DNA from 4 places in the Paraburkholderia sp. J11-2 genome. Region 4 is predicted to be linked to each of the others. Evidence: predicted binding sites of a transcription regulator. Region 4 holds the regulator's gene; each other region holds the start of a gene.
What was found. Region 4 encodes HrcA, which represses chaperone genes, less so after heat shock. Its sites were predicted from a motif close to TTAGCACTCNNNNNNNNNGAGTGCTAA; they were not measured.
Positions count from the first base shown of each region.

Region 1: a site for HrcA is predicted at 2,320-2,346, ahead of rpoH (RNA polymerase sigma factor RpoH). Genes of this name have one in related genera too.
Region 2: a site for HrcA is predicted at 5,761-5,787, ahead of groES (co-chaperone GroES). Genes of this name have one in related genera too.
Region 3: a site for HrcA is predicted at 1,352-1,378, ahead of groES (co-chaperone GroES). Genes of this name have one in related genera too.

Region 1 covers NZ_CAJMYY010000001.1:403,824-411,199, reverse strand. The annotation lists gene leuA (2-isopropylmalate synthase) at 1-1,299, shown strand, start outside; gene U5A57_RS01880 (nuclear transport factor 2 family protein) at 1,440-1,823, opposite strand; gene rpoH (RNA polymerase sigma factor RpoH) at 2,402-3,337, shown strand; gene cydP (cytochrome oxidase putative small subunit CydP) at 3,526-3,828, shown strand; gene U5A57_RS01865 (cytochrome ubiquinol oxidase subunit I) at 3,815-5,401, shown strand; gene cydB (cytochrome d ubiquinol oxidase subunit II) at 5,439-6,575, shown strand; gene nagE (N-acetylglucosamine-specific PTS transporter subunit IIBC) at 6,659-7,376, opposite strand, start outside.
Region 2 covers NZ_CAJMYY010000011.1:255,620-262,995, forward strand. The annotation lists gene U5A57_RS17895 (hypothetical protein) at 1-621, opposite strand, end outside; gene U5A57_RS17900 (rubredoxin) at 837-1,007, opposite strand; gene U5A57_RS17905 (transposase) at 1,348-2,622, shown strand; gene U5A57_RS17910 (hydroxymethylpyrimidine/phosphomethylpyrimidine kinase) at 2,698-3,543, shown strand; gene groL (chaperonin GroEL) at 3,693-5,333, opposite strand; gene groES (co-chaperone GroES) at 5,378-5,668, opposite strand; gene U5A57_RS17925 (hypothetical protein) at 6,662-7,376, shown strand, end outside.
Region 3 covers NZ_CAJMYY010000027.1:73,741-81,116, forward strand. The annotation lists gene U5A57_RS31325 (family 2A encapsulin nanocompartment cargo protein cysteine desulfurase) at 1-1,143, shown strand, start outside; gene groES (co-chaperone GroES) at 1,411-1,701, shown strand; gene groL (chaperonin GroEL) at 1,724-3,358, shown strand; gene U5A57_RS31340 (sulfonate ABC transporter substrate-binding protein) at 3,424-4,458, opposite strand; gene U5A57_RS31345 (GntR family transcriptional regulator) at 4,711-5,454, shown strand; gene U5A57_RS31350 (ABC transporter ATP-binding protein) at 5,451-6,194, shown strand; gene U5A57_RS31355 (ABC transporter permease) at 6,236-7,009, shown strand; gene U5A57_RS31360 (ABC transporter substrate-binding protein) at 7,036-7,376, shown strand, end outside.
Region 4 covers NZ_CAJMYY010000012.1:127,029-134,404, reverse strand. The annotation lists gene recN (DNA repair protein RecN) at 1-1,389, opposite strand, end outside; gene U5A57_RS18460 (NAD kinase) at 1,518-2,429, opposite strand; gene hrcA (heat-inducible transcriptional repressor HrcA) at 2,663-3,682, shown strand; gene hemH (ferrochelatase) at 3,922-4,989, shown strand; gene U5A57_RS18445 (RNA-binding S4 domain-containing protein) at 5,027-5,434, shown strand; gene grpE (nucleotide exchange factor GrpE) at 5,986-6,576, shown strand; gene dnaK (molecular chaperone DnaK) at 6,817-7,376, shown strand, end outside.

The sequences.
Region 1 (7,376 bases), on a different contig from region 4:
CTCGAAGGCGTGCCGCGCGCGATCGTCCACCTTTACAACGCGATCTGCCCGTCGTTTCGCAAGATCGTGTTCGGCCAGTCGAAGGAAGAAGTCAAGGCGCTCGCGGTCGAAGGCACGCGCATTATCCGCGAACATGCCGACAAGAACCCGCAAACGCACTGGATTTACCAATATTCGCCCGAAACGTTCAGCATGACCGAGCTGACCTTCGCGCGCGAAGTGTGCGATGCGGTGGCCCAGACGTGGCGCCCCACGCGCGATCACAAGATGATCGTGAATCTCCCGGCGACCGTCGAAGCGGCGATGCCCAACGTCTATGCCGACCAGATCGAGTGGATGGACCGCAACCTCGCGTACCGCGACAGCATCGTCCTCTCGGTACATCCGCATAACGACCGCGGCACGGCGGTGGCCGCCGCCGAAATGGCGCTGCTCGCGGGCGCGGATCGCATCGAAGGCTGCCTGTTCGGCAATGGCGAGCGCACCGGCAACGTCGATCTCGTCACGCTCGCGATGAACCTCTACACCCAGGGTATCGACCCGGGCCTCGACTTCTCCGATATCGACGCGGTGCGCCGCGTGGTCGAGCGCTGCAACCAGTTGCCCGTGCACCCGCGCCATCCGTATGCGGGCGATCTCGTATTCACGGCGTTCTCAGGCTCGCACCAGGACGCGATCCGCAAGGGCTTCGCGCAGCAACGGCCCGACGCGGTCTGGGAAGTGCCCTATCTCCCGATCGATCCCGCCGATCTCGGCCGCAGCTATGACGCGGTGATCCGCGTGAACAGCCAGTCGGGCAAGGGTGGCGCGACATATCTGCTCGAGCGCGGCATGGGCTTCACACCGCCGCGCCGCGTGCAGATCGAGTTCAGCCACGCCGTGCAGACCGTCGCCGATACGTCGGGCGAGGAAATCACGGGCGATGCCGTCTGCGCGCTGTTCGCGCGTGAGTACTTCGAAACGCGCGGGCCGGCCGCCAACGTGGGTTCAGGCCGTGTGCGCTGGGAAGGCCGCGACGTGGCCATGCCGGCTGCCGTGAGCGCCGATGAGGCGCATGCGCAAGCCGTGGCCGCCGCAATCGCGGCAATGGCGGGCGAGCGTATCGAAATCACCTCGTTCGAGAGCGAGCGCACGGCGCAGGGTGGCACGGCCGTATTCGTCGGTGCGCGTGTGGGTGGCCAGCCGCTGCGCCACGGCGTGGGCGTGGGCGACGACGCTGTTCATGCGAGCGTGGCGGCAGTGGTCAGCGCAGTGAATCGTGCGGCCTGGACGCCGGTAGACCAGCGCGTGGCGGCCTGACACCCACCGCGCGCGGCAACACAAGCAGTTTGAAGTCAAGCAGGGAAATCGGCGGCATGTTGAGCGCCGGCGGCAAAACGGGCCGCCGGCGTGCGCCTGAAGCGCCTAAGCGGCGTTCCAGCGAGTGGACTTACCGGTCGTCACTCGATCGCGCAACGCGTCGCCTGCCATGCGAGCAGACGCCAGTGACCACCCTCTTGTGTCTGGATCGCCGTGTAGGCAATCGGAAAGAGCAGCGCACCGTTGTTCGCTTCCATCTCGATCAGCACGCGGCCGGAGACCACGCAGGCCTCGTTTCCGGCTTGAAGCACGTCCTGCGACTGGATCTCGATCTGGCGGTAGCGGCGGCGGCCCGCCGTGATCGCATCGATGAACTGCTGCTTGGTCTCGCGTTTGCCGTTGGTGTGGACGAAGGTCGCGTGATCGGACAGCAACTGGTCCAGCGACGTGCCGTCGCCATCAACCATCGCGCGAAAGCGCTCGCGCTCAAGTCCGCGAATCGCATCGATTAGTTTTGCCGCCATCGCTCAAGCCCCTTGCGCGCCGGCCCGCGCCTGAGCGCAGCCCCACGCCGAAGATTTTCCGCATATGTCTGGCTGAAATTTATACCAGGATTTCACGCAAGGATACTTGCGATCAAAGACAACGCCCCCATGTATGGCGCATAAGCCACGCGTCCGGTGAAAACCGCGCATGGCGGCAGCCGCGTCACCGCAGCCGCGCCCTGATGTCGCAGCGCAGCACTTTCAGCTTCGTCCGATGTCTATTCATCAGATTCTGTGGCAAAGTCCGAGCGCTGCGCGGCTCCGTCGAGAGCCCCTTGATTCAACCCTTTATCTCCCGCGCCTCCGCGCCGGACTGCTGTCCCGTTCTAGAGTGTTCCTTCGGCCTGCCCTTTGCGCTGGCCTGCGCCGGGCGCGAGGCCCCGCCCCGCTTGATCGCCGGCGTTTAGTGTAATCTATCGATACAACCATTTCGATAGGAATCAAGGAACCTTGAAGCCCCTACAGACTCCAAGTATTAGCACTCGGTGATTCAGAGTGCTAACATCCACCGTGGAGTCGGTGTCTGACTTTTGCAAGATTCCTGAGGAGTTCGCTACGTGAGCAACGCAATGACCATGACCCTTCCGAGTACGCTGAGCCCGTCGTCGGCCAAGGCCGGGGGCTCATTGGCGCTCGCGAATGCTTCCCTGTTGCCCGGCCAGCTGGGCAACATCGACGCCTATATTCAAGCCGTGAACCGGATCCCGATGCTGACGCCCCAGGAAGAGCGTCAGTTCGCGACCGAGTTTCGCGAGCAAAACAATCTTGAAGGTGCGCGCCGCCTTGTGCTGTCGCACCTGCGCCTCGTCGTGTCGATTGCGCGTAATTATCTCGGCTACGGCCTGCCGCACGCCGACCTGATCCAGGAAGGCAACATCGGTCTGATGAAGGCCGTGAAGCGCTTCGACCCCGAGCAGAACGTGCGGCTCGTGTCGTACGCGATGCACTGGATCAAGGCTGAGATCCACGAATACATCCTGCGCAACTGGCGCATGGTGAAGGTCGCCACGACCAAGGCGCAGCGCAAGCTGTTCTTCAACCTGCGCAGCCACAAGCAGGGCCTGCAGTCGTTCACGCCGGAGGAAATCGACGGCCTCGCGCAGGAACTGAACGTGAAGCGCGAAGAAGTCGTGGAGATGGAAACGCGTCTGTCGGGTGCCGACATCGCGCTAGAAGGCCAGACCGAGGACGGCGAGGAGTCGTACGCCCCGATCGCCTGGCTCGCCGACTCGCATAACGAGCCGAGCGCCGTGCTGGCCGCACGTTCGCGCGACCGCCTGCAGTCCGACGGCATTGCGAGCGCGCTGGAAGCGCTCGACGCGCGCAGCCGCCGCATCATCGAGGCGCGCTGGCTCAACGTCGACGACGACGGTTCGGGCGGCTCGACGCTGCACGAACTGGCCGACGAGTTCGGCGTTTCGGCCGAGCGCATTCGCCAGATCGAAGCAAGCGCCATGAAGAAGATGCGCACCGCGCTCGCCGACTACGCGTAAGCCGCAGCAGGTCTAAAAGCCAAACCGAAAACCCCGTTCCCGCGAACGGGGTTTTTCTTTTGCGCGCTCCGAAAGCTGCGCACCTTCGCACCGGCCGCGCTGATTCCACCCTAAGATGATTTCGAGGTGGTGAGCCAGAGGCCGCGCCGCGGTCTGGCCTCGTAACGCGTTCGAGGGCACCCGTCGTCATGATCCCGGCATCCGGTCAACGCCAGCGCGCACCGTCGTTGCTGCGCACGCGCATCTTCCAGTGGATGCGCGGCCCCACCTTTGCGCGCGATATTGCCCTCGTTCTCGTCATCAAGCTTGTCCTGCTGATGGCGCTCAAATACGCATTCTTCAGTCACCCGCAGGCAGAAGACATGAACATGCCGCCTGCCGCTGTCGCGCAGGCCATCCTGGCCGTGCCCACGGCATCAAGGCCCCAGCCGTCCGTGTCCCAACCTCCGGCCATGCCGCCACAACGAGGAGACCGTCATGCCCGCGATTGAATCGGTGGAACTCTCGCGTCTTCAGTTCGCCATCACCGCGCTCTACCACTTCCTCTTCGTGCCGCTCACGCTCGGCCTCTCGTGGCTGCTCGTCATCATGGAGTCTGTGTACGTGATGACCGGCAAGGTGATCTACAAGGACATGACGCAGTTTTGGGGCAAGCTCTTCGCCATCAACTTCGCGATGGGCGTCACCACCGGCCTCACGATGGAGTTCCAGTTCGGCACCAACTGGTCGTACTACTCGCACTACGTGGGCGACATTTTCGGCGTGCCGCTCGCCGTGGAAGGGCTCGCGGCGTTCTTCCTCGAATCGACCTTTGTCGGGTTGTTCTTTTTCGGCTGGAATCGCCTGTCGAAAGGCGCGCATCTGTTCACCACGTTTCTCGTCGCGCTCGGCTCGAATCTTTCGGCGCTATGGATTCTGATCGCCAACGGCTGGATGCAGAACCCCGTGGGCGCGGCGTTCAACTACGAAACCATGCGCATGGAACTCACCAGCCTGTTCCATGTGATTTTCAACCCCGTCGCGCAGGTGAAGTTCGTGCACACGGTTTCCGCCGGCTACGTGACGGCGTCGATGTTCGTGCTCGGCATTTCGTCGTGGTACCTGCTGCGCCGGCGCGATGTGGAGTTCGCACTGCGCTCGTACGCGATCGCCGCGGGCTTTGGCCTTGCGTCCACGCTGTGCGTGCTGATCCTCGGCGACGAATCGGGCTACACCGACGGCGTCGTGCAGCAAGTCAAGCTCGCCGCCATCGAATCCGAATGGGAGACCGCGCCCGCCCCGGCGCCGTTCACGCTGTTCGGCCTGCCCAACCAGAAGGAAGAGCGCACCGACTACGCGATCCGCATTCCCTGGCTCATGGGCATCATCGCCACGCGCTCGATCGACACACCCGTGATCGGCCTGAAAGACCTGATGGGCCGCGCCGAAGTGCGCATCCGCAACGGCATGCTCGCGTACGCCGCGCTGCAGAAGATGAAAGAAGGCACCGCCGACACCGAAACGCGCGACGTGTTCGAAGCGCACAAGGCCGACCTCGGCTACGGCCTGCTCCTGAAGCAGTTCACGCCGAACGTCGTCGATGCGACCTCCGAGCAGGTCAGGGCCGCGTCCAGAACGGCGATCCCGCCCGTTGCCCCCGTGTTCTGGTCGTTCCGCGTGATGGTCGGCCTTGGCATCCTTTTTCTCGTAACCTTCGTGCTCGCCTTCTGGTTCTGCGCGCAGCGCTCGCTGCTCAAGGAAAACCGCCGCTGGTTCCTCGGCTGGGCCCTGGTGGCGATCCCGTTGCCGTGGCTCGCCGCCGAGTTCGGCTGGGTCGTCGCGGAAACGGGGCGCCAGCCATGGACCATCGCGGAGGTGCTGCCCACGCGCCTTTCGGCTTCGAGCCTCGCGCCCGGCGACGTGATGCTGAGCATCGCGGGCTTCGTAATCTTCTACACGGTGCTCTTCATCATCGAGATCACGTTGATGTTCAAGTACGCGCGCCTCGGGCCGTCGTCGCTGCATACCGGTCGTTACTTCCACGAGCAGACGGCGACGCTTGCGACCGACGGCAAGGTCACGTGATCGGCGCTAGACAACGAAAACCGCGAGGGAACACGCAATGGATTACGCAACGCTCAAGTTGATCTGGTGGGTGCTGATCGGTGTGCTGCTGATCGGCTTCGCGCTTACCGACGGCTTCGATATGGGCGCGGCCGTGCTACTGCCCTTCGTCGGCAAGACCGACGAGGAACGCCGCATCGTCATCAACACGGTGGGCGCGACCTGGGAAGGCAACCAGGTCTGGTTCATCACCGCGGGCGGCGCGATGTTCGCCGCCTGGCCGCTCGCTTATGCGGCGTCGTTCTCGGGCTTCTACTTCGCCATGCTGCTCGTGCTCTTCGCGCTGTTTTTCCGGCCCGTGGGCTTCGACTATCGCGGCAAGCGCGTGGACGTGAGATGGCGTCAGGGCTGGGACTACGGCCTCTTTATCGGCGGCTTCGTGCCCGCGCTCGTGTTCGGAGTGGCGTTCGGCAATCTGCTCCAGGGCGTGCCGTTCGCCTATGACACGGACCTGCGCGTGACGTATCACGGCAGCTTCTTTGCCCTCCTCAATCCGTTCGCACTGGTCTGCGGGCTGGTGAGTCTTTGCATGCTCACCGCGCACGGCGCGGCGTTCCTGAAGCTCAAGAGCGATGGTGTCGTTGCGATGCGCGCCTCGAAGGCGCTGCGCCTGTTCGCGGGGCTCACGATCGTGTTGTTCCTCGTGGCGGGCGCGCTCGTGGCGACGCTCATCGGCGGCTATACGATCACGTCGCCCGCGCCTCTCGACACGGTGGCCAATCCGCTCCTCAAGAGCGTCGATTCCGGGCCGGGGCTCTGGCTCGCGAACTACGGGCTCTATCCGTGGATGGCGCTCGCCCCTCTCCTGGGCGTGCTTGGCGGCTTGCTCGCGTTCGCACTCGCGGGTTCACGCTTCGAACGGCTTGCGTTCCTGAGCACGGGGCTGCAGATCGTCGGCGTGATTCTCACCGCGGGCTTCTCGATGTTTCCGTTCATCATGCCCTCGTCGCTCGACCCGCGTTCGAGCCTGACGGTCTGGGACGCGACTTCGAGCAAGATGACGCTCGAGATCATGCTCGTTGCCGTCATCATCTTCCTGCCGATCGTGCTCGGTTATACGGCATGGGTCTATCGCGTCATGCGCGGCAAGATTACCGCTGACGTCATACGCGACAATCAGCATACGTTGTACTAAGCGTCGATGCCGTTTAGAGACACCGAAAACAAAAACGCCGCAGCATACGCTGCGGCGTTTTTCATCGGCATACCGCGAATCGATTACGCAGGCTGAAGCGCCAGTTCACGTGCATAACGCGGCGCGGCGTCGCCGACCACGATGTGCAGCGTATCCGCCGAAATCCACGCCACGTCGAGCGTGCCGAGCTTCTCGCGATCCACGGCAGCCGGATCGCGCACGATCACGCGCAAGCGTGTGGCCGCCACCGCGTCGAGCGAAACGATGTTGGCGACGCCGCCGAATACCGCGAGCCAGCGCGACGGATTCGGATCGAGCGGGCCCTGCGCGACAGCAGCGCTCGCTTCGGCCTGAACAGCATGAGCAGCCGGAACCGCTTGCGCTGCAGCAGCCGGCTTGCTGGCCGCGGCACCGCCACGCGCGATCTCGCCGCGAATTTCATCGGCGATGATATCCGCCTCCGGCCCGATGATGACCTGCACGCTTTCGCCGCCGCGCTTGAGCACGCCGCGCGCACCGATTGCCTTCAACGCCGGCTCCGAAACATGGGCCGGATCGACCACCGAGAGACGCAGACGCGTCGTGCACGCGTCGACCACCTTCAGGTTGGCCGCGCCACCGAGCGCATCGATGTAACGCGCAGCACGCGAGAGCGACGCCGCCGTGGCCGAGCCGCCAGCCGCGACCGCAACGCCAGACATCGTCGAGGCGATGGCCGTATCGCCCGCCGAAGCTTCGCGGCCCGGCGTGGGCAGGTTGAAGCGGCGGATGAAGAAGCGGAACAGCCCGTAGTACACGACC
Region 2 (7,376 bases), on a different contig from region 4:
GAGCGCATCGGCCGCGCGGCTGCCGTTGCCGGGCTGCGACTTCAGCGCAAGCAGGAGCGCCTGCTCGAAGCGCGCGCGCACCTGGCCAAATCGCTGCGCCGGCTGCGGATGCAGCGAAGCGGGCGCGAGCGGCCGGCCCAGCAGCGCGATGTCCTCGTAGGCGAGCGCGACACCCGGCATGTGCTCCGCGAGCGCAGCCACGAGCGCGTGCTGCCGCGCGAAAAGCGCGGGCGAGCACGCCAGCTCGCGCAGATTGCGGCGTTCGAGCGCAGCGACGAGATCTTGCAGCGCCTCGCTGAACAAGGCACGCATTTCAGCGTCCTTCGCTTCCTCGGGCGCATGGAGCGGCCGCGCGGGCAGGCCCGGCGGCGGCGCTACGGGCACCGGCGCGGCAAGCGCGAGCGGGGAAGCGAGGAGCAGCGTGTCGGCAAAGCGCGCGGCGGCGAGCCAGCCGGCGTCGTGCAGCGTGCGGGCAGCCTGGCGCAGTGGCCGGGCAACGTCGCGCTGCTCCCCGAGCGCGGCAAGCGCCTGGGCGAGCGCGCCGTGCGCGAACGGCACCGAGCCGCCGCGCGGATTCGGCAACGCTTCGAACCGCACATCAGAGCTTGAAGGATGACTCATAGGGCAGCGCCGAAAACATTAGCGGGCCAACCAGGCGGGCAATCTCGACATAAGCGTCGACACCGGCGACGGCTAGCGCAAATACGGTGCCAGCCGTCGCGACACCGCGAGCCGCACCGCACTCGACACACTTCTGGAATCCGCAGCCAGACTGCGCACCGGCCACCGCGAGCGAACTGAGATATGCGAAAACGCGCTCAGCCGCCAGCGCGGTCTCAGATCTGGACCATCTCGAAGTCTTCCTTGCGCGCGCCGCACTCAGGGCAGGTCCAGTTGATCGGGACATCCTCCCAGCGCGTGCCGGGGGCAATGCCTTCGTCTGGCAAACCGGCTTCTTCGTCGTAAATCCAGCCGCAGATCAGGCACATCCAGCTTCTATATTCCATTCTTATGCCGCGTCGAAAAGTCCGAAACCAGTCGGAAAAAAAATCGGGGAAACGAGAGCCATGATGGTACCTTGTTGCCGTTTCCATGCCTAGCAAGAGGAAGTTTCGCTGGCGTGGCTCCGGGAGCGATTGGCAGCAGGTAGCAGCCGCGTCCGGCGCGAAAAATTCATGTGCGCTCGTCATCCGTCCCCCAGATGCGCAGATACGCCGCATAATTGTGCATATTCCTGTGCATTTGCCTTCTGGCTGATTTGCTTACGAACCTTTTAGGCGAAGCCATCGAGACAGGACGAAGTCTCATGACGACTTCACTTCCCGTCTTCCGGGTTACGATTAAGTTATGGAACGTCGAAAGGTCACCTTCAAGCTGTATCCGGATGCCCAGGAGGTCGAACGCCTCACGGTCTGGATCCACCTGCACTGCGAGCTTTACAACGCGGCGCTCGAAGAGCGCATCGATGCGTACCGCAAGCACGCGAAGTCGATCAGCTACTACGACCAACAGAACGTGTTGCCCGAGATCAAGGTGGCCCGCCCAGAATACGTCGAGCTGGGCTCGCATGCGCTGCAGCAGACGTTGCGCCGCCTCGATCTGGCGTTCCAGGCGTTTTACCGGCGCGTCAAGGCGGGGCAGACACCGGGCTTTCCGAGGTTCAGGTCAAGCAAACGCTTCACCGGCTTCTGTTATCCCGACCCGGCTGGCTGGAAGATTTTGCAGCACGGAGGCCGCGGGGCGACGCTACGCATCGGCAGCGGCAGGTCCGCGATGTCGATCCGCGCACGAGGCAAACACCGCTTCGGCGACAGCACAAGGCCCAACGACTTGACGATCACTCGCCGCAACAACCAGTGGTTTGCGTCGGTCACGCTGCGTGTATCCGCAGAGGACTGTGCGCGCGAGCGGACGGGTGACGATCATCGCGGCGTGGATTTCGGTATCTCCGACTGGGCGACGTTCGATAACGGCGAGAGGGTTTCCAATCCGCGCTTCCTGCGCAACGCGCTGCCGAAGCTCTCGCGACTGCAACGCGAGCGAGCCCGCAAGAAGAAGAACTCCATCCGATACCGACGGCTCAGCCGTCAGACCGCCACACTGCACGAGCGCATTGCCAACGTGCGACGAGACTTCCTGCACAAGGAAACGACGCGCATGGCGATGTCCTGTGCGGCGCTCGCGACCGAAGAGCTTCGAACCAAAAATATGACCCGTTCGGCCAAAGGTACGCAGGAGATGCCCGGCTGGATGGTCAGACAGAAAGCCGGGCTGAACCGGGAAATCCTCTCGGCGGGCCTTGGCATGGCGCATCAGATGCTCTCGTACAAAGTGATCGAGACTGGTTCGAGACTGCATCTGTCGAACACGCGCCAGTTAAAACCGTCGCAGCGGTGCGCTGGATGCTGGGAGATCGTTCCCAAGACCCTTGCGCAACGCACGCACGTGTGCCCGCACTGCGGGTACATCGCGCCACGCGACCAGAACGCAGCGTCGGTTGTATTGATCGACGCGCTCATGCCTGGGACGGGCGTGGCGGCGAGACCGAAACCTCTACCCCAATGGGGCAAGTCAAAGTCTGTGACCCGCGAAACCACCGCTAAAGCGTCGCCAGACATTTAGCGGCGGAGAGTTCATGCATTCTCTTATGACGGCGCGGTACGCCGCGCCCGAAACTCAATCCAATTCCCCAAGTTCATGCCCAGCGACACCCCTCCCATCGTCCTTACCTTCGGCCTTTCCGACCCGACAGGCGGCGGCGGACTCCAAGCCGACCTGCTCACGCTCGCCAGCATGGGTTGCCACGGTGTCACCGCGTTGACCGGCTACACGGTGCGCGACTCCGCGGGTTGCGACGAAGTGACCGGCCTCGATCCGGAAACCGTCGCCACCCAGGCGCGCATGCTGCTTGAAGACATGCCAATCGCAGCGTTCAAGGTGGGCGCGGGCGCGCGCGCCGAAGTTGTGAGTGCAATCGCGGAAGTGGTCGCCGACTACGACGACGTACCGCTCATCCTTGCCCCCGACTTCACACTCGACGACGAGCACGTGCTCGCCGCCGACGAATTGCGCGAAGCGATGGCCGACCTGCTCGTGCCGCAGACCACGCTGCTCGTGGCGGACTCCGCGACGCTGATCGCGCTCGCGCAGCCGGATGGCGACGCGGAGGCGCCCAGCGTCGACGCGGCTATCGCGCACCTGCTTGCCACGGGCTGCGAGTACATCCTGGCAATGGAAACGGGCACGCATCGCGTGGTCAACACGCTGTATTGCGAAGACGGCCAGCTGCGCCAGGATCTGTGGGACCGCTCCACGCAGCCGATGATGGGCGTGACCGACACGCTCGGCGCCGCCATTGCCGCACTGCTCGCGAACGGCCAGGAACCGCCCGAGGCCGTGCGCGAGGCGCAGGAATATGTGTATCAGGCCGTGCAGAGTGCGTTCAGGCCGGGCATGGGGGCGTGGCTGCCCGACCGCTTCTTCTGGGCGCGCAGCAACGACTCGGACGCGGACGAAGCCTCGCCCGGCGAAGCGAAGCAATAACGCTCGCGGCGCGGCGGCGCGTGAACCACGCGCAAACCGCACAGACGAAAAAAAACCCGCATCGCTGCGGGTTTTTTCTTTTCGGGCTCGGGAAACACGCCTCACGGCGTGTCCCCCGCACTTCGATGTAATTTCGGCGCAAGCCGTAATTACATGTCCATGCCCATGCCACCCATGCCGCCGGGCATGCCGCCAGCCATCGGAGCATCTTCCTTCGGCACTTCAGCAACAGCTGCGTCCGTCGTCAGGAGCAGGCCAGCAACCGAAGCTGCGTTTTGCAGCGCGGTGCGCGTGACCTTCGTCGGGTCGACCACGCCGGCTTCAACCATGTCGACGTATTCGCCGGTCGCTGCGTTGTAGCCGTAGTTGCCCGAACCAGCTGCAACCGCTGCCACGACCACCGACGCTTCTTCGCCGCCGTTCGTGACGATCTGGCGCAGCGGCTCTTCCATCGCGCGCAGGACGATCTTGATACCAGCGTCCTGGTCTGCGTTGGCGCCCTTCACGTTGGCGATTGCCGTACGTGCACGGATCAGCGCAACGCCGCCGCCCGGGACGATGCCTTCTTCAACGGCAGCGCGGGTTGCGTGCAGCGCGTCTTCCACGCGTGCCTTCTTTTCCTTCATTTCGACTTCGGTCGCAGCGCCGACCTTGATCACTGCCACGCCGCCTGCCAGCTTGGCAACGCGCTCTTGCAGCTTTTCACGGTCGTAGTCCGACGTCGCTTCTTCGATTTGCGTGCGGATTTGCTTCACGCGCGCTTCGATGTTCACGGCTTCGCCAGCGCCGTCGATGATCGTCGTGTTTTCCTTGCCCACTTCGATGCGCTTCGCTTGACCGAGTTCGTTCAGCGTTGCCTTTTCGAGCGTGAGGCCGGTTTCTTCCGCGATGACTTGACCGCCGGTCAGGATCGCGATGTCTTCCAGCATGGCCTTGCGACGGTCGCCGAAGCCCGGAGCCTTGACGGCAACGGTCTTCAGGATGCCGCGGATGTTGTTGACGACCAGCGTTGCGAGCGCTTCGCCTTCGACGTCTTCAGCGATGATCAAGAGCGGACGGCCAGCCTTCGCGACTTGTTCCAGAACCGGCAGCAGATCACGGATGTTCGAGATCTTCTTGTCGAACAGCAGGACGAACGGGCTTTCCAGCACGGCGACTTGCTTGTCCGGGTTGTTGATGAAGTACGGCGAGAGGTAGCCGCGGTCGAACTGCATACCTTCGACGACTTCCAGCTCGTCTTGCAGCGACTTGCCGTCTTCGACGGTGATGACGCCTTCCTTGCCAACCTTGTCCATCGCTTCAGCGATACGGTCGCCGATCGACGTGTCGCTGTTTGCCGAGATCGAGCCGACTTGAGCGATTTCCTTGTTGGTCGTGCAGGGCTTGCTGACCTTGCGCAGCTCTTCGATTGCTGCTGCGACGGCCTTGTCGATGCCGCGCTTCAGGTCCATCGGGTTCATGCCCGATGCGACGTACTTCATGCCTTCGCGGACGATCGACTGGGCCAGAACCGTAGCCGTCGTCGTGCCGTCACCGGCGTTGTCGCTGGTCTTGGAAGCGACTTCCTTGACCATTTGCGCGCCCATGTTCTGGAGCTTGTCCTTGAGCTCGATTTCCTTTGCGACCGAGACACCGTCCTTGGTGACCGTCGGGCCGCCGAACGAGCGCTCGAGCACCACGTTGCGGCCCTTCGGACCCAGCGTGACCTTCACTGCGTTGGCGAGAATGTTCACGCCTTCAACCATCTTGGAACGGGCGGAATCGCCGAACACGACGTCTTTAGCTGCCATCTTCTAACTCCTTGGATTCTTGAATAGTGAGCGGTGGAATGAACTTACTTGTTCACCACGGCCATGATGTCTTCTTCGCGCATCACGAGCAGTTCGTTGCCATCGACCTTGACGGTCTGGCCAGCGTACTTGCCGAACAGGACGCGATCGCCGACCTTCACGTCGAGCGCGATCAGGGCGCCCTTGTCGTCGCGCTTGCCCGGGCCGATGGCCAGGACTTCGCCTTGATCCGGCTTTTCTGCCGCTGCGTCCGGGATCACGATGCCCGAAGCGGTCTTGGTTTCTTGATCCAGGCGCTTGACGATCACGCGATCATGCAAAGGACGAAGGTTCATGGATGTTCCTCTGTTGATTGGGACTTGAAGAGACTCAAGAAAACCTGGCTGCCGGCAACCGCCAGCCAGAGATGTTTATGCACCGAGCGTTGTTAGCACTCTCATGCGGTGAGTGCTAATTATATGGACGGGTGGTGACAAATTCAAGAAGGGGCGGAATGGGGAATCATCGCTGCGATCCATTCGACCCTAAAGACACTTTTGCTCATTCTAGTTGCGGCTATTGGCTGCCGGTTTTCCGTGCCACATCGGAATATTCTGCAATCAAAACAATTAGATAGACAGCCGTGACGCTCGGCTCGACAAGTAACCGCATCACTCTGGAAGCAGCTGCGTCGAGTAACCTGCCCCCGATCTGCCACGTCATCCGGGACGCCTCTCGGGGAAATCCCCAACCTTGCGCCGTAGACAAAATCGGCTGATTCGAGGGCCAGAGCACTGCATAGGCGGGACGCCGAGCAATCCGCCCATTGCATGGTCTCAGGGCGGACGATCAGACCCTTTTAGACTCACACCAAGTTTGCTGGCAGAGCGCTAACCAGCAAACCACGCCCCCTCGTTTACGGGCAGTCGGGCCGCGCCGGATCTGACTTAAGTCCGATTGTTCGGCGCACAACGGATATGTGCGGTAGCCAACACCGGCAAATAACGGATGAATGGAAAATCACTCATATGATCTTTCGAGCGGCTGCGCCGGTTCAGGCACCGCCGCTCTCCTGCGCATGCAGATCGTGGGTTCCGCGAGGCTTCGCCGATCGCTTCAACGACGATCCTGAACATGCCGAAATGGCGTCGCCATGACGGTGGAACGACAGCATGTCCGCTCAGACGACTGGTAACCAGAGTATCCCCACACCGTGCAAGCACTGTGGCGGAGTGCTCTACCTGCACGTCGATCTCTGCCCTTACTGCGGCACGGATCGCCCGTTCGACGCGGCTGCACCCGCGCGCCCGAAAGCCACGTTAGCAGTCGTTGGTTCCGCAGCCGCCCCTATGCGTGCCGTCGCACAGGTATCGCTTGCCGGCGCGGCCGCATCCAATCGCCCATCGGTGCAGGCCGACTATCTGAATAACTACCAACTCGAGGAACAGCGGCCGTTCTGGCACACGGGTAAAGGGCGCTTCGCGAAGGGCGTATTGCTCGCCTGGCTCATTGTCGCAATCGCATACGCCGCGTTTCTGCTGTACAGCGCCAGGCATCGGCAGGAAAGAGAAGTACGCGCCACGCGTGCAAGCTTCGCGGAGCAAAGCTTGCCAAACGCAAATGCTGCACTCGCGCGTGACGCGAACAATGAAGAAGCGCACGAGATACCGCGCGGCGGCGCGCTTGCGCAGCAACGCCGCGATAACGCGCTGCAAAACGCGGACCGATGTGCCGAGCAACGCGCATGGGATTGCGTGCGAGAACAGGCCTCAGAGGCGCTCGCGATTGACCCGGGCAGCCAGCACGCGCGATCGCTGATGGAGCGCGCCATCCGGGCGACGGGCTGGTCGCCGCTGAGTTCGCCGAAAAGCACCACCGCACAAGCCGACGCGAGCGTGCCACTGCCGCGCGGCGCAGCTACCGTACCGCTGCCTTCGTCGCATGATCGGGGCGCGGCCAGGCCGGCCGTACCGAACGAGCCGACCGCAATCGCGTCCCCTCCCCCGCTGCCGGACGCGACCAGCACAACAACGAACGAGAACCCACCGGAACTCGGCAGTGCGA
Region 3 (7,376 bases), on a different contig from region 4:
TGGTTCGACAACGCCGCCACGACGCACAAGCCTCAGGCCGTGATCGATCGTCTCGCGTACTTCTATGCGCACGAGAACTCGAACATTCACCGCGCCGCGCATGCTCTGGCCGCGCGCGCGACCGACGCCTACGAGCATGCCCGCAAAACGGTGCAGCGCTTCATCAACGCTGCGTCGCCCGAGGAGATCGTGTTCGTGCGAGGCACGACCGAGGCGATCAATCTGATCGCCAAGAGCTGGGGCGTGCAGAACGTCGGCGAGGGCGACGAGATCATCGTCTCGCACCTGGAGCATCACGCGAATATCGTGCCGTGGCAGCAGCTCGCGGCGCTCAAGGGGGCGAAGCTGCGCGTGATTCCCGTCGACGATTCGGGCCAGGTGTTGCTCGACGAGTATCGCAAGCTGCTCAACGACCGCACGAAGATCGTTGCGGTGACGCAGGTCTCGAACGCGCTCGGGACCGTGGTGCCGGTGCGGGAGATCGTGGAACTCGCACATCGCGCGGGCGCGAGAGCGCTCGTCGACGGCGCCCAGTCGATCTCGCACATGCGCGTGGACGTGCAGGCGCTCGACGCCGACTTCTTCGTGTTTTCCGGCCACAAGATTTACGGTCCGACCGGCATTGGCGTCGTGTACGGCAAACGCGAGGTGCTTGAAGCCATGCCGCCGTGGCAAGGCGGCGGCAACATGATTCAGGACGTCACGTTCGAAAAGACGGTGTTTCATGGTGCACCCGCGCGCTTCGAAGCGGGCACGGGCAATATCGCGGATGCAGTGGGTCTCGGCGCGGCGCTCGACTACGTGAGCCGTATCGGCATCGAGAATATCGCCCGGTATGAGCACGACTTGCTTGCGTACGCAACGAGCGTGCTCGCGCCGGTGCCGGGCGTGCGTCTCGTCGGTACGGCGCGCGACAAAGCGAGCGTGCTCTCGTTCGTGCTGAAGGGGTATACGACCGAGGAGGTGGGGCAGGCGTTGAGCCGGGAAGGCATTGCCGTACGCGCCGGGCACCACTGTGCGCAGCCGATCTTGCGGCGTTTCGGTCTCGAAGCGAGCGTGCGGCCTTCGCTTGCGTTCTACAACACCTGTGACGAGGTCGATGCGCTGGTGTCTGTCGTGCGTGCTCTGGCGCCACGTCAATAACAAAACGCGGGGCGCATGCGCCCCGCGTTTTCTCCTTGTTGCGCGGCTTGACCGGTGCTCGCGCAACCATCGCCTCCATCCCCTTCATCGCCGCGCTATCGAACCGCGAGTCGCGTCACCGCGATATCCATAGGCGCGTTCGCGAGATATCCATCTGCCAATTCGTTATTGGAGCGCCGCTCGCGCGCTTTCTATACTGGGCTTTCCATCAGCACTCGCATGTGGCGAGTGCCAATCTCATCGAGAACACCCCGGAGAAAGCCGCCCATGAGCCTGCGCCCCTTGCACGATCGCGTGATCGTCAAACGACTCGACCAGGAAACCCGCACCGCGTCGGGCATCGTCATTCCCGATAGCGCCGCGGAAAAGCCCGATCAGGGCGAGGTGCTCGCCGTGGGTCCGGGCCGTCGCGACAACGACGGCCGCCGCATTGCGCCGGACCTGAACGTGGGCGACCGCGTGCTGTTCGGCAAGTACGCGGGGCAAACCGTGAAAGTCGATGGGAACGAGCTGCTCGTACTGCGCGAAGAAGACATCGTCGCGGTCGTGAATCAATAACGGAACCTGAGAGACCATCACTATGGCAACCAAAGACATCGTATTCGGCGACCTCGCCCGCACCAAACTCATTGAAGGCGTGAACCTGCTCGCCGACGCCGTAAAGGTCACGCTCGGCCCGAAGGGGCGTAACGTCGTGCTCGAACGCAGCTTCGGCGCACCCGTCGTGACCAAGGACGGCGTGTCGGTCGCGAAGGAAATCGAGCTGGCTGACAAGCTGCAGAACATCGGCGCGCAGATCGTCAAGGAAGTCGCCTCGAAAACCAGCGACGCGGCTGGCGACGGCACCACGACGGCCACGGTGCTGGCTCAAGCCATCGTGCGCGAGGGCCAGAAGTACGTGGCCGCGGGGCTCAACCCGCTCGATTTGAAGCGCGGCATCGACAAGGCCGTGCTGGCGGCCGTGGAGGAGCTGAAGAAGATCAGCAAGCCCACGACCACGAGCAAGGAGATCGCACAGGTCGCGACCATCTCGGCCAATGGCGAGGAGTCGATCGGCCAGCGCATTGCCGAGGCGATCGACCGGGTGGGCAAGGAAGGCGTGATCACGGTGGAAGACGGCAAGTCGCTCGCCGACGAACTCGACGTCGTGGAAGGCCTGCAGTTCGACCGCGGCTATCTCTCGCCGTACTTCATCAACAATCCCGACAAGCAGATCGCGGAACTCGAAAACCCGTTCATTCTGCTGCACGACAAGAAGATCTCGAACATTCGCGACTTGCTGCCGGTGCTCGAACAGGTCGCGAAAGCGGGCCGGCCGCTCTTGCTCATTGCCGAGGACATCGAGGGCGAAGCGCTCGCCACGCTCGTCGTCAACAACATTCGCGGCGTACTCAAGACGGTTGCCGTGAAGGCCCCCGGCTTTGGCGACCGCCGCAAGGCGCTGCTCGAAGATATCGCGATTCTCACCGGTGGCCAGGTGATCGCGGAGGAAACGGGCCTCACGCTGGAGAAGGCCACGCTGCAGGAGCTGGGACAGGCCAAGCGCATCGAGGTGGGCAAAGAGAGCACGACCGTGATCGACGGCGCGGGCGAAGCGGCCGGCATCGAAGCGCGCGTGAAGCAGATTCGCGCGCAGATCGAGGAAGCCACGTCCGACTACGATCGCGAGAAGCTCCAGGAGCGCGTGGCGAAGCTCGCGGGCGGCGTGGCGGTGATCAAGGTGGGCGGCGCGACCGAGATCGAAGTGAAGGAAAAGAAGGACCGCGTGGACGACGCGCTGCACGCCACGCGCGCGGCCGTGGAAGAGGGCATCGTGCCGGGCGGCGGCGTCGCGCTGATCCGTGTGCGCCAGGCGATTCTCGACGTGAAGGGCAACAACGCCGACCAGACAGCGGGCGTGAAAATCGTGCTGCGCGCGCTGGAGGAGCCGCTGCGCCAGATCGTCACGAATGCGGGCGAAGAGGCGAGCGTCGTGGCGGCGCGTGTCGCGGAAGGCTCCGGCAACTTCGGCTACGACGCAGCCACAGGCGAATACGGCGACCTCGTCGAGAAGGGCGTGCTCGACCCGACCAAGGTCACGCGCACGGCGCTGCAAAACGCGGCTTCGGTGGCGGGCCTTTTGCTCACGACCGACGCGACCGTGCACGAAGCGCCCAAAGCCGGAGCTGCGACGGCGCCGGCCGGCGGTCCTGGCGGTGCGGACTTGGGTTTCTGAAGCGCGCTGCACGCGCCATGCGCCCGGACCGCTGCACATGGCGGCGGTTCGTGGCGCAGGCGCGTTCAGGCCGAGCGCCAGCGCGCGTCGGCCACGACGAGCTTCTTCGGAATGAGCTTGAGACCGGAGAAGGTGTCGGCGATCTGCTGCTGGTAGGCGAGCGTGGCAGCATCGATGGGCTGCACGCCATATCCCGCACGCTTGAGCGCGACTTCGAGCGTCGGCGCGTCGAGCCCCACGAGAGGCGAAAGCTGCGTGGCCACGGCGGGCACGTTGTCGCGCGCCCACGTGTCCACCGCGCCGATCTCGTCGAGCAGCGCGTGGATGATCGGCGCGTGCGCATTCGCGAAGCCGCGGCTCGCAATGTAGTACTGCGTATTGCGCACGAGGCTCTCACCGTTTGCGATCGAGCGCGCGTTCGCCTGGCGTTCGATGGCCGCGAGGTACGGGTCCCAGATCACCCATGCATCGACGCTGCGGCTCGTGAATGCGGCGCGCGCATCGGCGGGCGCGAGATAGATTGGCTGAATCTCTTCGTACTTCAGGTTGGCCTTCTCGAGCGCTTTGACGAGCAGATAATGCACGTTCGAGCCCTTGTTCAGCGCCACGCGCTTGCCGCGCAGGTCGGCGCTCGTACGGATCGGCGAGTCCTGGTGCACGACGATAGCCTCGCCCTGCGCAGCGGGCGGTTCGCTCGCGATATAGACAAAGTCCACGCCACCGGCCTGCGCGAAAATGGGCGGCGTTTCCCCAACCGTGCCGACATCCACCGCGCCCGCGGCCAGCCCTTCCAGCAACTGCGGGCCGCCCGGGAACTCCAGCCACTGCACCGAGAAGCCGAGCGGCGCCAGCCGCCTTTCCAGGGTGCCGCGTGCCTTTAGCACGACGAAGTTGCCGTACTTCTGAAACCCGATGCGCAGCACCCTGGCGTCTTGTGCGCGCGCAGTGCCGCTTTGCAGCGCCAGCGCGGCCGCGCCTACAAGGCCCGTTACGCCCGTTACACCGCGCAGGGCGGCGCCGGTCGCGGCGAGCGACGCGAGCTTGATCAGTGCCCGTCGCGGGCGGTTTGCAGCGGGGTCGTCATGCTTGTCGATCGACATGTCTCTTGTGCCTTAATGGAAATACGCTGAAACGGCCGCGCGTGCGCGGCAAAGCGCTTCTCACCTTAGTCCGTTTCGTCGCCGGCACAACCAAGATATTGTCAGATGCTTATCTCTGAGCCGCTCACGATATCGCGATTGCACACATCATTCGTCGGTTTTATTCGTTATCAAGGCGCCCCTGCACGACTACGATGCTTGCATGGAAGCCTCAAGAACGAATTGTGAGCAGCTCACGAAGGCGAGTGCGAGATGAACGAAACTGGCATTGCATCCGGCCAGCCGGAACAGAGCGACCTGCCGGCGCTGCGCGGTGAGGACGCCTACTGGCGAATCCGCCGCGATGTGCTGTCGTGCCGCTTCATGCCTGGCGCGACCCTCACGGAAAGCCAGTTGATGGAGCACTACGGGATCGGCAAAAGCACGTGCCGCGTCGCGCTCGTGCGGCTCGTTCACGAAGGGTTCATTCGCGCCATGCCGCGCCAGGGCTACCGCGTCGCGCCGATCACGTTGCGCGACGTCGAAGAGGTCTTCGCCCTGCGCGTGCAACTGGAGCCGCTCGCGGCGCGCCTTGCATGCGGCCGCGTCGACGTCGCGCTGCTGCGCAAGCTGGAAGCGGCTTGCCGCGTGCCTTACCCCGAGCGTGAGCTCTCCGATCAGATCGACGTCTTTCTCGACGCGAACCGCGAGTTCCATCTCGCGATCGCCCAGGCAAGCGGAAACGTACGCCTGCACCACACGCTAGCCAACCTGATGGACGAGATGTCGCGCCTCGTCGCGCTCGGCTTCGGCGTGCAGGGCACCAAGCCGGAAATCCGTCACGACCATAATTCGATGATCGACGCATTCGAGACCAACGACGCACGGCGCGCGGAAACGATCGCCCGCCGGCACATCGAAACGTTCCGCGACATGACGATGGAGAAGGTCTACGCGAGCTTGTCCAGCTCGGGCGCGTCGCTGCCCGTGTATACCGTTGCGGAGTTGAGACGGTGACGACAGCGGCCATTTCGGTGCGGGGCATCGGTAAATATTTCGGATCACTAAGCGTACTGGACGATATCCGGTTCGACGTCGGGCAGGGCGAGATCGTGGCGCTGCTCGGCGCCTCGGGCTGCGGCAAGAGCACGCTGCTCAATATCGTCGCGGGCCTGGCCGGGGCCGATTCGGGCGAACTGTGGCTGCACGGCGAGCGCGTCGCGCCTGGCAATGGGCGGCAGTCGCTTTCGTACATGTTTCAGGAAGACCGGCTGCTGCCGTGGCGCACGGTGCGAGCCAACGCGGAGTTCGCGCTCGAATCGGCCCGCCCGCGCCTTGCGGCCCGTGAGCGGCGCGAGCGTGCGGCGGCCGTGCTCGACATGGTGGGTCTCGCTGCGTTTGCCGAACACCACCCGCATCAACTATCGGGCGGCATGCGCAGTCGCGTGGCGCTCGCGCGCAGCCTTGTGAGCGAGCCGGGCATCTTGCTGATGGACGAGCCTTTCTCGAAGCTCGACCCGCAAACGCGCGCGCAGATGCACGCCGAGGTGCTGCGGCTGCGCGCGCTGCGCCCGACCACGATCCTCTTCGTCACGCACGACGTGGAGGAGGCCATCGTACTCGCCGACCGCGTGATCGTGCTGGCGCCGCGCCCCGGCCGCGTGCGCGAGATCGTGCCCGTCAATCTGCCGCGCCCGCGAAGCGCGACCGACGCCGAAGTCGCGGAAGCGATCCGCCGTCTTCGCCTGCTGGTATGAGCCTGATGCCATCCACTACTGCACGCCGCCAGGGCCCTTCGATGCCTGCCTTGCTGTCCCGTTCCTTCGTTTCGCTCGCCGCGCAGCGCGTGGCGCTCGTGGCCCTGCTCGTGGGGGTCTGGTGGATGGCGGCGCGGCGCATGCCGGCCTTCGTGATGCCGGGCCCCGGGCAGGTCGCGCACGCGCTCGTTGCGTTGCTGCACTCGCCCTCGTTCTTCCGCGATCTCGGCGCGACGCTCTACCGCGTGCTGGCGGGCTTCGCGCTCGCGGCCGCGGTGGGTGCGCCGCTCGGCGTGGCCCTTGGCGCAAGCCCACGCGCGGCGCGCTTTTTCGAGCCGTTGCTGGCGATCGTGAACACAGTCTCGTCGGCGATCTGGGCTGTGTTCGCGATCATCTGGTTCGGCATTTCGAACGCAACGACGATATTCGTCGTCTTCATGACCGCCATGCCGCTGATCCTGACCAACGTATGGCAGGGCGCGCTGACCGTCGACACGCAGCACGTCGGACTCGCGCGAAGCCTGCGTTTTTCGCCCGCGCAGATCATGCGCAAGATCTACTTGCCGACCATCCTGCCGCACTTTTTCGCGGGCGCGCGGCTCGCATTCGGCTTCGGCTGGCGCGTCTCGCTCGTGGCGGAGACGATCGGCGCGTCGGACGGCATCGGCTACAGGCTGCGCCAGGCCGCCGATCTCGTGCAAACGGATCAGGTGTTCGCCTGGACCGTGACGCTCGTCGTGCTGATGCTGCTGCTCGAGGCGGGCGTGCTCAAGCCGATCGAACGCCGCCTCTTTCGCTGGAAGCGCGCGGCCTGAATCCACTGACTACGGGGAATGACACCATGCAAATGACACGACACATCAAGCGGGCAGCCGTTGCGGCGCTGGTCGCCGCCGCTTCGACTTGCGCCGCGCAAACGGCGCTGGCCGACACCGTCCGGATCGGTTACTGGACGAGTGGCGTGAGCCTTGGCTTTGGGGCGGTGCTCGAGGCGAAGCCCTTCCTGCAGCAGCGCGGGCTCGACGTGCAGTTCGTGCGCTTCGCCGACGTCAATGCGCCGAACCGGGCGCTCGCGGCCGGCGCAATCGACTTCGCCTTCGCCGCGCCGGCTTCCGCCGTGTTCAGCTCCGCTTCGCAGGGCGCGCCGCTGCGCATCGTGCTGGCGACCCAGCCCGCCGACGT
Region 4 (7,376 bases):
GAAGATCAGTGTGGGCGTGGGGCTCGCCGCGCTCGCGATCACGGCGAGCGCGAGGCTGATGCGCGCGAGTTCGCCGCCTGAGGCGATCTTCGCGAGCGGGCGCAGCGGCACGCCGGCATGGCCCGCCACGCGGAATTCGATCTGCTCCAGACCGTGCGCGCCGCCGATCGGCTCGCCAGTCGAACTGTTGCCAAGCGCCACGAGCGCGACTTCGAAGCTGCCGCCCGCCATCGACAGTTCCTGCATGCCCTGCGTGACCGCCGCGCCGAGCGCCTTCGCCGCCTTGGCGCGCGCCTTCGAAAGCTGGCGTGCCTGTACGAGATACGCTTCCTGCGCCTTCTGCTCGGCGACGCGCAGGCCGTCGAGATCGGCCGCGGCGTCGAGCGCCGCTAGCTGCTGGCGGCGTGCCGCGTGTTCCTCGGGCAGCGTTTCTGCCGGGAGGCGGAACTTGCGCGCTGTCGAATGCAGCGCGTCGAGGCGCCGTTCAACCTGCGCGAGATGTTGCGGATCGAGATCGAGACGCTGCGCGTAGTGCGAGAGCGAGTACGCCGCTTCCTGGATCTGGATCGCGGCCGGTTCGAGCGCCGCAAGCGCGTCGTTGAGTTCGGCGTCGACCTCGGCGAGGCTTCGCAGCTTCGAGACGATCGAGTTCAGCTGCGAAAGCATCGCCTCGTCGGATTCGGACAGCGCCGCGAGCGCGCCTTGCACGCCTTCGATCAGGTTGGCCGAGTTCGAAAGCCGCACGTGTTCCGCGTTCACTTCTTCCCATTCGCCCGGCTGCGGCGCGAGCTTGTCGAGTTCGGCGAGCTGCCACGCAAGGCGCTCGCGCTCGAGCTGCAGTTCGCGGTCGCGCGACATGGCGCTTTGCAGCGCGAGACGTGCGTCGCGTGCGTCGCGCCACGCACTCGTGACGGTTGCGGCGAGATCCGTGAGGCCTGCGTGCGTGTCGAACAGTTCGCGCTGTGCGTCGGGGCGCATGAGCAGCTGGTGCGCATGCTGGCCGTGGATGTCCACGAGCATTTCGCCCAGTTCGCGCAACTGCGCGAGCGTCGCGGGCGTCCCGTTGATGAAGGCGCGCGAGCGCCCGCCGCTATCCACCACGCGGCGCATCATGACGGTCTGCTCGCCGTCCCCGTTCGCGAGCGCTTGCTCGTCGAGCCAAAGCGCTGCGTGCGGCGGCACATCGAACTCGGCGGTGATGTCGGCGCGGCTCTCGCCCGTGCGCACGACGCTCGCGTCGGCGCGCGTGCCGAGCGTGAGGGCGAGGGCGTCGATCAGGATCGACTTGCCCGCGCCCGTCTCGCCGGAAAACACGGTGAAGCCGCTGTCGAATTCGAGGTCGAGCGCCGCGACGATCACGAAGTCGCGAATCGAAAGATGGCGAAGCATGGCGTCTGGTTCTGCTTGTTTTGGTTGGCTTGGGTTACCGTGGGACTGCTGGCGGCGTGGCAACTGCATGGCAACTGCGTGGCAACTGCGTGGCAACGACCACGCGCGCTTCACGCGAAGACGCGGGTTTAGTCCTCCGGATCGCCCTGCAGCGAGGGGTGCTCGTTCCAGTGCAGTTTCTTGCGCAGCGTGCGGAAGTAGCTATAGCCGACCGGGTGCAGGAAGGGCACCGTGTGGCGCGAGCGGCGCACCTCGATCACGTCGTTCAGTTCGAGTGCCGTGAACGATTGCATGTCGAAGTTCACGTTGACGTCGCGGCCCGCCACGATCTGGATGCTCACCTTGGAGTCGTCGGGCAGCACGATCGGGCGGTTCGAGAGCGCGTGCGGCGCGATCGGCACGAGCACGATGCCTTGCAGCTGCGGATGCAGGATCGGCCCCTGCGACGAGAGCGCGTAAGCGGTCGAGCCGGTGGGCGTCGCGACGATCAAACCGTCCGAGCGCTGGTTGTACATGAAGCGGCCATCCACGTTCACGCGCAGCTCGGCCATGCCGGAAAAGCCGCTGCGGTTCACGACCACGTCGTTGAAGGCTAGCGCGTGGTAGATCGGGTCGCCGTCGCGCGTGATGCGCGACTCCAGCAGCGAACGCTCCTCGCGCTCGAACGAGCCCGCGAGCAGTTGCGGCACGACTTCCTGCATCTCGGAGAACGCGATGTCGGTAATGAAGCCGAGCCGCCCATGGTTGATGCCGATGAGCGGCGTGCGGTACGGCGCGAGCTGGCGGCCGATGCCGAGCATCGTGCCGTCGCCGCCGAGCACGACAGCCACGTCCGCGCGCGCCCCGATCTCGGCGGGTTGCAGCGCGGGATAGCCTTGCGTGCCGATTTCCTCTGCGGTCTGCGCTTCGAACACGACTTCGAAGCCGCGCTTCGAAATGGTCTGGGCGAGCGCCATCAGCGGCTCGGCGATGCCTGGCGTATTGCTGCGCCCAACGAGCGCAACAGTCTTGAACTGGCTCTGGATCTTCTGGATCTGCATGCCGGCATTACACCATAGTCACGTCGCGAAAAGAACCTGGCGCAGACCGGGACAGGCCCGCCGGGCCTTGCGCGCCGCGCCTTCCAGCCCGCCGCCGGTGACACGGCGATGACAAGGCGCGAGCTATCGCGCGAAGTACCGGGGCGCCGCACCCCGAGCCGAAGGTACGCCCGCCAGGCCCGGTCTGGCGGCGCACTCGCGGCCAACCCGCCGTTAGGCTAAAATTTTGAGTCATGCTAGATCCTCGCGCACAAACCCTCCTCAAAACGCTGATCGAGCGCTACATCGCCGAAGGTCAGCCGGTCGGCTCGCGCACGCTGTCGCGCTATTCCGGCCTGGAATTGAGCCCGGCGACGATCCGCAACGTCATGTCTGACCTCGAGGAGCTGGGTCTCGTGTCCAGCCCGCATACGTCGGCGGGGCGTGTGCCCACGCCGCGCGGGTATCGCCTGTTCGTCGACACCATGCTCACCGTCGAGCCCGGCTCCGACGACGACGCGGTGACGCGCGCGGTGAAGACCACGCTACGCCCCGGCGAGCCGCAGAAGGTGGTGGCGGCCGCCGCCAGCGTGCTCTCGAACCTCTCGCAGTTCGCGGGCGTGGTGCTGACGCCCCGGCGCAGTCACGTGTTCAAGCAGATCGAGTTCATGCGCCTGTCCGACAAGCGCATCCTGCTGATCATCGTGACGCCCGAAGGCGACGTGCAGAACCGCATCATGGCGACGCAGCGCGACTTCTCGCCTTCCGAGCTCGTCGAAGCTTCGAATTACATCAACGCGCACTTCGCTGGCCTGTCGTTCGACGAGGTGCGCCGCCGCCTGCGCGAGGAAATCGACGCGCTCCGCGGCGACATGACCTCGCTCATGCACGCGGCCGTGACCGCGAGCACCGAAGAGCCCGAAAGCGGCGACACCTTGCTCATTTCCGGCGAACGCAACCTGCTCGAAGTGGCCGATCTTTCGTCGGACATGGCGCGCCTGCGCAAGCTCTTCGACGTGTTCGACCAGAAAACCAGCCTCCTGCAGCTGCTCGACGTATCGAGCCACGCGCAGGGCGTGCAGATTTTCATTGGCGGCGAGTCCCAACTCGTGCCGATCGAGGAAATGAGCGTGGTGACGGCGCCCTACGAGGTGAACGGCAAGATCGTCGGTACGCTCGGCGTGATCGGGCCGACGCGCATGGCGTACAACCGGGTGATTCCGATCGTCGACATCACCGCGCGCCTGCTCTCGCTCACGCTCAGCCAGAACTGAGCGCCGCCACCGGCCCGCTGCATCGGCTATCAGGCACACCTGTCTTTCCGAAGATCATCCCCGAAACGCTTGCCGCGCGCCATCGGCCGAATGGCCAATGCCAGGCAAACTCAGGCAACCCCTGACAACGCACGGCGACCCGCGCCGGCGCGGGCCGGTTTGGGCCGCCAGGACCGCCCGCTATAATGATTGTTTCGTGTAACCGTTGCTGCGCACTCGCGCGGCGCCACTGATCGCCTATGCGTTTCGACCTGGAGCGGCCTTCGCAGTCCGCCGCGGCGCATCGCGTCGCCGTGCTGCTCATCAACCTGGGTACGCCGGACGCGCCCACGCCGCGCGCCGTGCGCCGCTATCTCGCGCAGTTTCTGTCCGATCCGCGCGTGGTCGAGATTCCGGCCCCGATCTGGCAGGTCATCCTGCGCGCGTTGATCCTGCCGTTTCGCGGCCGTTCGTCGGCGAAGAAGTACGCGGCGGTCTGGACGCCCGAGGGCTCGCCGCTGCGCGTGCACACGCAAAAGCAGACCGAGGGCCTACGCCATCTGCTGCAGATCAACGACTACACGGTCCTGGTCGATTACGCGATGCGCTACGGCACGCCCGACATCCCGGCGATGCTGAACCAGCTCAAGCTGGCGGGCGCGGAACGCATCCTGCTCGTGCCGATGTATCCGCAGTATTCGGCGTCGACCACGGCCACGGCGTTCGACGCGGCCTTCGTCGCGCTGCGCCGCATGCGCAACCAGCCGGAAGTTCGCACGGTGCGTGGCTACCACGACCATCCGGCGTATATCGCGGCGCTCGCGGCCCAGGTGCATCAGTACTGGCACGCGCACGGCAAGCCCAATTTCGCGGCGGGCGACCGCCTCGTGCTGAGCTTTCACGGCGTGCCGAGCCGCACGCTCGATCTGGGCGATCCGTACCACGACCAATGCCAGCAAACGGCCGCGCTACTCATGCACGCGCTGGAGCTGACGCCGATCGAATGCCGGGTGACCTTCCAGTCGCGCTTCGGGCGGGCGCAGTGGCTGCAGCCGTACACGGCGCCCACGCTGCGGGAACTGGGCGCCGGCGGCGTGCGCCGCGCCGACGTGTTCTGCCCCGGTTTCACGGCGGATTGCCTTGAAACCATCGAGGAAATCGGCATGGAAGTGCGCGACGAATTCCTGCACGGCGGCGGCAAGGAATTCCATCGCATCCCGTGCCTGAACGCTTCGCACGCGTGGATCGCGGCGCTGGGCGAAATTGTCGCGCAACACCTGCAGGGCTGGCCGGTGCAGGCCGCGGCGCCGGCCGGTGCGGTGGCGTGACCCTGCAGATTGAGCGGCGCATTGCGGAAAGCCTCTGATGAACTACAAGATTTCGACTGAACCTGGCGCGCGGCTGCGCATCGACAAATGGCTATGGGCGGCGCGCTTCTTCAAGACGCGCTCGCTCGCCTCGGACGCCGTAGGCAAGGGGCACGTGCGCATTGGCGGCGACGCCGTGAAGGCATCGAAGGACGTGCGCGTGGGCGACCTCGTCGAAATTGAGATCGATCACGTGGTGTGGGAAGTGCAGGTGCTGGGAATTTGCGAGGTGCGCGGCTCGGCCAGCATCGCGCAAACGCTTTACGCGGAAACCGATGCCGGGCGCGAGAGGCGCGCGGCGGAACAGGAGCGGCGCCGGCTCTTTCGCGAACCGGCTGCCGTGTTGCAAGGCAGGCCGACCAAACGCGACCGCCGTACTATCGACAAATTTTCGCGTGAGGGTTGAACAGCGCTTCCATCGTAGCGTGCACGCCCCCGTATTCCGTCGTGTTTTCGTTCACGGCGCCCGACATGCAGATGGTCGTAGTTCCGGCGATGAGTACCAGCGCGACCACCGATATGGCAAAGGTCAGTTTCACGGTACTCCCCTTGGGATCGCGGCAAAACGGCCAGTTTCGGGGCCCGGTTAGCGTTTTTATGTGCAGCGAAGCCGCTAAACAAATTTGCTGACCGCAGGCCCATTCGGTGCGGTGCCAGGCTCAGGGTAAACGCGCCGTGAGCAGCACCTGTTCCTGAGTGTAGGTCAGGGATGTCCCGTACTCAATTTCATTTTTGCGGCGGTGCAGTAATGATTGTTACAGGCAGTTTCGCGGCTTTGATCTCTGTATAAAAAAGCCGCGGGAGCCTCTTGAAACAAGCGATCCGGCACCCATGTGCTGTCGCAATGTACAAAGCCAATGTCGCGCCGGCGCAACGGTCGCCGGTGTAGCAGGGAGGGCCGCGAAACGGCGCCCGACGCTTTGTTCCCTTTTTCACTATTCAACGACGTTCAGCGACATGGAAAACACGCAAGAGAACCCGACGAGCCAGAACCCCACGCCCGCGGACGAGGCGTCGCAAGCAGCAGCCCAGCCGCAAGCGGCTGAGGCGGCCGAGCAGGCAGCCCAAGGCGGCGTGGACCAGAACGCCGCGGCCCTTGCCGAGGCCGCGCTGGCCGAAGCGCAGGCTAAGGTCGCCGAATTGCAGGACGCGTTCGTGCGGGCCAAGGCCGAGACGGAGAACGTCCGCCGCCGCGCGCAGGAAGACGTCGCCAAGGCGCACAAGTTCGCCATCGAAAACTTCGCCGAACATCTGCTGCCGGTCATGGACAGCCTCGAAGCCGCGCTCGCTCATAACTCGGACGACCTCGCCAAGGTCAACGAAGGCGTCGAGCTCACGCTCAAGCAGCTGACCGGCGCGCTCGAGAAGGGCCGTGTCCTCGCCATCAACCCCGTTGGCGAGAAGTTCGACCCGCACCGTCACCAGGCCATCTCGATGGTGCCGTCCGAGCAGGAAGCGAACACGGTGGTCAACGTGCTGCAAAAGGGCTATGTGATCGCCGACCGCGTGCTGCGTCCGGCGCTCGTGACCGTTTCGGCACCGAAGTAATGAAAACGTAATAAATGCGACGGCCTGTAGGCAGCAAAAGGGCCCCGCAATTGAAAAAAATGATGGAACGCATAGCCCAAACCCCTTGAAATCGCCGTAACGGCACTTATTTGGGCAGCAGTTCCGTATTGAAGTGGACGCCAGCCGCGCACAAGGGAAAACGCGGCTCGAGCATGCAGTTACCTGCGCAGCGCGAAAGCGGCGTCCGCACAGCGATCAAAATCTGGAGATTTGAGAAAAATGGGCAAAATCATCGGTATCGACCTCGGCACCACCAACTCGTGCGTGGCGCTGATGGAAGGCAATCAGGTCAAGGTGATCGAGAACTCGGAAGGCGCTCGTACGACGCCGTCGATCATCGCCTACATGGACGACAACGAAGTGCTGGTCGGCGCGCCGGCCAAGCGCCAGTCGGTCACCAACCCGCGCAACACGCTGTACGCAGTCAAGCGCCTGATCGGCCGCCGCTTCGAAGAGAAGGAAGTGCAGAAGGACATCGGCCTGATGCCCTACAAGATCGTCAAGCACGACAACGGCGACGCATGGGTCGAAGCGCATGGCTCGAAGCTCGCGCCGTCGCAGGTTTCGGCTGAAGTGCTGCGCAAGATGAAGAAGACCGCTGAAGACTACCTCGGCGAGCCGGTCACCGAAGCCGTGATCACGGTTCCCGCGTACTTCAACGACAGCCAGCGTCAGGCAACCAAGGACGCCGGCCGTATCGCCGGTCTGGAAGTCAAGCGCATCATCAACGAACCGACGGCAGCCGCGCTCGCGTTCGGTCTGGACAAGGCCGAAAAGGG